DNA from 2 places in the Nonomuraea sp. NPDC050733 genome. Region 1 is predicted to be linked to the other one. Evidence: predicted binding sites of a transcription regulator. Region 1 holds the regulator's gene; the other holds the start of a gene.

Region 1 (3,204 bases):
GATCCTCGGAGTGCGGGTGGTCGCGGGCACGCTGGGCGAGCTGGCCGACTGGCGCATGGTCTACCTCGTCATCGCCGGGCTCTGCGCGGTGCTCGCGCTCGCCGCCCGATTCACCCTCAAGGCCGACCTCCGCCGGCCCCGCGCCCGGTACGGGCAGTTGCTGTCATCGGTCGGTCGTCTGGTCGTCGGCGACCGGCTCTTCCTCAGCCGGGGACTGGTCGCGTTCTTCCTGTTCGCCTCTTTCGGCACGCTGTGGAGCGGGCTCGCGCTCCCGCTCGGCGACGCGCCATGGCGCCTCGGCACCACCGACATCGGATTGTTCGGACTCGCCGGTCTCACCGGGGCGCTGGGCGCGGCCCGGGCCGGCCGATGGGCCGACCGAGGTCTGGCGCCCTCGGTCACCGGCTGGTCACTTGCCCTGCTCACAGCCTCGTGGCCGCTGATCGGCCAGGCGGGATCATCCCTGTGGCTGTTGATCGTCGGCGTCATCGTCCTGGACTTCGCCGTGCAAGCCGTTCACGTCAGCAGCCAGCACCTGCTCACCGCCGCCCGCCCCGACCAGAGCAGTGGCGTCATCGGCGCCTACATGGCCTTCTACTCCCTCGGCTCCGCGCTCGGCGCGATCACCACCACCTGGGCCTACAGCGCCGCGGGATGGCCGGCCGCCAGCCTGCTCGGCGCGGCCTACGCCGCACTCGGACTCCTCGTCGCCATCTCGACCCGACGTTTCGCCGCCCTGCCGGGGGCGCAACCACGTACGTCCGTGTCGGCTACGCCCCGCTGACACCCGGTGGCGCGAGCGCACAGCGCCTGCTGGAGCCGGTCGCGGCTCCCCAGGGTGTTCCCGGGGAGCCGTCGGCGGCGGGGTGGGTCAGAGGCGGCGGAGGACCGCCACGACCTTGCCCAGGACGCTGGCCTCGTCGCCGGGGATCGGGTCGTAGTTGGGGTTGTGAGGGACCAGCCAGACGTGGCCGTCCTTGCGCTTGAAGGTCTTGACCGTGGCCTCGCCGTCGATCATGGCGGCCACGATGTCGCCGCTCTCGGCGACGGGCTGCTGGCGCACGACCACCCAGTCACCGTCGGCGATGGCGGCTTCGATCATGGAGTCACCGGCGACCTGAAGGAGGAACAGGGTGCCCTCGCCGACGAGTTGCTTGGGCAGCGCGAAGACGTCTTCGACGCTCTCCTCGGCGAGGATCGGCCCACCGGCGGCGATCCGGCCGACCAGCGGCACATAGGCGGCCGTGGGCCGGCTCACCGTGGGCTCCTCGGAGGAGGCGTCGGGGTCGACCCACAGTGCCGGCTCACCCGGCAGGCGGACTTCGAGGGCGCGCGGCCGGTGCGGGTCGCGCCTCAGATAGCCCTTACGCTGCAACGCCGTCAACTGGTGCGACACGCTCGACGTGCTCGTCAGCTGGACGGCCTCGCCGATCTCACGCATGGACGGCGGATATCCGCGCTGTTGCACCGAATCGCGAATCACTTCGAGAATCTTGCGCTGCCTGGGCGTCAGGCCCAGGGAGTCGCGCCGGCGCACCGCGAGGTCTGTGACCCCGTTTGCGTCATCTCGCTCGCTCATGCTCTCCTCCTCGTCGCCGGGTGGCCTGCCGCTCCGGCCGGCCCTCCCGGTCCGTGGTCTCCATGTCGCACACAGCGACCGTATCGCTGTTGAAGATCATCTTCAAACAATTGTTCGAGTCGTCCTCGAAATTATCAGTGACGTGGTGTACAACATCGTACGGGAGTTCGATCGACACCGTGTTCGATTTGCTGATCTTTATTGGGTCTTTTTCTCGGACCCTGGACGGCGTGGGAGGTCAATCGTGCGCGCCACCGCGGTCACGGACATGACCAGCGACGACGTCGGGCGACCGCGGGTCGCCGGGGGCCGGACAAAGGCGATCAAGAACGACGGTGTCGGGAGCGGGCGGACCGTGGGGGAGGACAAAGCGTTCAGTATTCGCAGACGCCTCGGTTTACGCCACAATTCACCATCCGGGCAGGGCGGAGGTGGTGGTGAGGTGACCAGAGTGGCCGAGCGGAACATGCAGGCGGGACGGCCGGAGCCGGCGCGGCACGCCGTCCGGTCGTCACAAGGCGTCCGTCGTCACCCCTGGGCCGGGACCGCGCTTCCGGAGCAGACGGTGGCGGTGCAGAGAGCCGGCGGAGCGGCCGTAATCCCGGAGCAGACGGCTGCGGTGCATGGAGACGGGAGCGCCGGCCCGTCGTGACGGCGGGTCTGGCTGAGCGCTTCGCGCGTTCTGGGCGTACTGGATGGTAGGGCCGGACCCGGCGACCGGGTCCGGTTCGCGGCCGGGTGGACCGCAGGTGGCACTTCGAGGGGTGGGGTTCAGATGCGGGAGGACGTCTCGCGCAGTGGTGGTGTGTCGCCGGGCACCGACGCGACGCCGGCCCGCGGGGCCGGTCGCGCCTCCGCCGCGAGAGGAAGACCGCAACTGTGGCTCGTCCCGCCACCCAGAACGGACGCCGAGGGCCTTGACCTCCCCGGGGAGCCGTGTGAGGGCCGGCGCGGGGGAGAAGCCGGCGTACCGGAAGACCGACGAGTCGGGGGTGGCGGCTCCCCCGCGGCAGGCGCGAATGTCGCCGAAGGCGGACAGGCGCCGGGGTGCGGTTCGCCCCCGGGGCGCGGGCGGCTCTCGATCGTGCCCGGCGGCGCTGGGATGGATGGCCCTGGGACGGGTCGCGTCGGGACCAAGGGTGCTGGGGCGGGCGGTGCGGGGACCGGTCGCGTTGGGGCGGGCGGCGTTACAAGCGGAGACGCTGCCGCTTCGTACGTTGGGGGGAGAGGAGCTGAGGCTGGTGGCCGGGGCGGTGGGTCTGTGCCGGTGGCTCGGATCGGCTCCGTCGTTCAGGGGGGCCGCAGCGGGGAGCCCGTAGCGGGTCAGGGGCGAGGACTCGGCCAGGGACGAGAGGCTGCCCCGGGCGCGAGGTCTGCCCGGAGGCGAGGAGTCTCCCAAGGGGCGGCGGGCGCACAGGGGGGAAGGTCGGCTCAGAGCGCAAAGTTCGCTCAGGGGAGAGGCAGTGCTCAGGGGCGGGGGGCCGATCAGAGACGAGGGGCCGGTCAGAGGCGAACGGGCGATCAAGGGCGAGGGTTCGGTGAGAGTCGAGAGGCGGGGCTCGGCCCGGGGGTCGGATCAGAGGCTCGGCTCGCAAGAGGGGCTCGTGAGAGGCCGGAGAGGGCGC
Region 2 (3,204 bases), on a different contig from region 1:
TGGCCATGCGGGTGTCCTACCCATGCCGCCGGTGGTCCCATACTTGAGTGATGCGGTTGACCGAGTTCTGGAGACGGATGCGCGCCCACTTCGGCGACACCTACGCCGACTCGTGGGCCCGCGACTACGTGCTGGCGCCCCTGGGCGGCCGCACGGTCACGCAGGCGCTGGCCGAGGGCGAGAGCGCGAAGAGCGTCTGGCGAGCGGTCTGCCAGGTGGAGAACGTGGCGTCGTCACTCCGGTGACCTCGAAACGTCACCGGGGGGACGCGTCGAGCGTCCGCCTCAGCGCGCCGGCCGTGCGCGCCAGCTCCTCCACGCGTCCCTGACCGCCGGGAGCCCACAGGAAGATCCATCCCCCGCGCGAGGGGGTGGCGAAGATGATCGTCTGCCGCCCGGTGTCCGGATGCCAGACCCAGAGCATCGGGTCGTCGCCGCCAATCATGCGGCTCACCAGCCCCTGCTCGGGCAGCAGCTCGGCGAGAGCCTCCAGATGGGCGCGCCGTTCCCCGGTGTACGTGTTCGCCACGTCGCCGCCTCCAACCCTCTGCCCTTGAGTCTCCCCACCCCATGACGGCTGGCAACACGAACGCCGCAAACCATCGCATATACGATCGATCCGGACGTAGCGTCGCGGCACGTCACCGCTCATCAGGCCTTCTTGCCGATCGCTACTCTGGCCGTCATGCACGTGCGCCTGAGCCAGATCGTGGTGGATTGCCGGGACCCGCAGAGCTTGGTGCGCTTCTGGGCCGCCCTCGTCGGCGGCGACCCGGTGAATCGCGCCCGTGGCTGGTCCCATGTCGAACCGCCCGGTGGCGTACGGCTGGCGTTCCAGCCGGTCGCCGAGGACAAGGCCGTGAAGAACCGGCTGCACCTGGACATCGAAGTCGACGCGATCGAACCGGCCATCACCCGCGCGCTGAGGCTGGGCGCCACGCGGATCGGCGAGACGGTCATTGACGATCAAGGGGCCTTCCAGGTCATGGCCGACCCCGAGGGCAACGAGTTCTGCTTCGTCTGCGATCGAGCCGCCACCGCGTGATTCGCCGTTCCTCGATCGCTCCCACTTCGACGGCAGGCGCCCAAGATCTCCCGCCGAAGGCCATCGGCCCCTCGCATCGCGCGGGCCGCGTGTTACCGGTGTGATCGAACAGCCGTTCGGCTACCATGAGAGACGCCGGGGACTCCGCCCTCCCCGACGACCCACAGAAAAATGTCGGTGGCAGGCCGTAGCTTTCACTCGACTGAATCGGACCACAACCCTTCAGGGGGAGCTCCCATGGCTATCAACGACCGCGAGAAGGCCCTCGAGACCGCCCTCGCCCAGATCGAGCGGCAGTTCGGCAAGGGCTCCGTCATGCGCCTCGGCGATGACGCCAGGGCTCCCATCGAGGTGATCCCCACCGGCTCCATCTCTCTCGACGTGGCGCTGGGCATCGGCGGCCTGCCGCGCGGCCGGATCGTCGAGATCTACGGACCGGAGTCCTCCGGTAAGACCACGGTCGCCCTGCACGCGGTGGCCAACGCGCAGCGGGCTGGCGGCATCGCGGCGTTCATCGACGCCGAGCACGCCCTCGACCCCGAGTACGCCAAGAAGCTCGGCGTCGACACCGACGCGCTGCTCGTCTCCCAGCCCGACACCGGTGAGCAGGCGCTGGAGATCGCCGACATGCTGATCCGGTCCGGCGCCGTCGACATCATCGTCATCGACTCGGTGGCCGCGCTGGTGCCCAAGGCCGAGATCGAGGGCGAGATGGGCGACAGCCACGTCGGTCTCCAGGCCCGCCTCATGTCGCAGGCGCTGCGCAAGGTCGCCGGCGCCCTCAACAGCACCGGCACCACCGCGATCTTCATCAACCAGCTTCGCGAGAAGATCGGCGTCATGTTCGGCTCGCCCGAGACCACGACCGGTGGTAAGGCGCTCAAGTTCTACGCCTCGGTCCGCATGGACATCCGCCGCATCGAAACCCTCAAGGACGGCACGGAGGCGGTCGGAAACCGCACCCGCGTCAAGGTCGTCAAGAACAAGATGGCCCCGCCCTTCCGGGTCGCCGACTTCGACATCCTCTACGGCGTGGGCATCTCCCGCGAGGGTGGCCTGATCGACATGGGTGTCGAGCACGGCTTCGTCCGCAAGTCCGGCGCCTGGTACACGTACGAGGGCGACCAGCTCGGCCAGGGCAAGGAGAACGCCCGCAACTTCCTGAAGAACCACCCCGACATGGCCAACGAGATCGAGAAGAAGATCAAGGACAAGCTGGGCGTGGGTCCGCGCGTCGACGCCCCGGCCGAAACCGCTCCGCCCGCCCCGCCGGCCCCGGCCACCGCGGCTGCTCCCACGGGCCGCGGCTCGAAGGCCGCCGCCGCGCCGAAGCCCGGTGACGTCTGATCGGCCACCCATGAGTGAACACCGGCCATCGGCCTCGGCATGAGCGGCAAGGACCCGGCGCCCCACGATCGCGACTGGGGCGCCTGGCCAGACGTCTCTCCTTCATCCGCCGGCCGTACGAGCAGACGGGGCGAGTCCGGCTCCGCCTCCACATCAGGTTCCGGTTCCACTTCCAGGTCCGGTTCGTCCTCGACTTCCCGGTCCGGCACTTCCCGATCCGGCCGTCGTACGGACGCGGCTTCCGGCCGTCGTTCGGATGCGGCTTCCGGCCAGGGCCAGGACGCGGCGAACGGTCGTCGGAGGCGCGGATTCTCGTCGGACGACGCTTCGGGCCCTTCGAGGAGCCAGGAGCAGGGTGGCGCTCGCGGTCAAGGAGGGGACGTCTCGCCGTCGGTGGACGGCTGGCCCTCACTGACCGAATGGCACGAACAGCGCAGACAACGCGCCACCTCCACCACCCCGGAGCCCGACCTTTCCCCGCCGGACCAGCAAGCCCACCTCCAGGAGCTCAACGACCAGAACATCCAGCCCCCATCCCTCCATGAGGCAACGGAAGCCGTCCACCCGGATGGCATGGAGGATGACACCCCTGCCTGGCCGACACAGTCATCGGACCACATCCACCCGTTCTGGGCTGCCGGAGCGACCACGCCATTCCGGGATACCGAGACACCTGCGACCGCCGGGCAATCCGCCGACACCGCTCTTCCGTTCGTGGCCGAGCCGCCTTCTGGCAGCTGGTCGCCATTGGAGGAATCGCAGCCGGACGAGTCTGCGACTCCGAGCAGGGAATCGTCGTGGACGGACAGAGCC

Evidence for each region. The regulator LexA, encoded in region 1, represses DNA repair genes until DNA is damaged. The targets are predictions, from matches to a motif close to TCGAACANNTGTTCGA.
Region 2: the regulator LexA is predicted to act here: its motif matches at 1,149-1,164, upstream of recA (recombinase RecA).

The regions. Positions count from the first base shown of each region.
Region 1 is NZ_JBFAHO010000005.1:371,033-374,236, reverse strand. Features, by position in the region: gene AB0H64_RS13460 (MFS transporter) at 1-784, shown strand, start outside; gene lexA (transcriptional repressor LexA) at 872-1,579, opposite strand.
Region 2 is NZ_JBFAHO010000033.1:21,144-24,347, forward strand. Features, by position in the region: gene AB0H64_RS34370 (DUF3046 domain-containing protein) at 51-245, shown strand; gene AB0H64_RS34375 (hypothetical protein) at 256-528, opposite strand; gene AB0H64_RS34380 (VOC family protein) at 685-1,044, shown strand; gene recA (recombinase RecA) at 1,282-2,391, shown strand.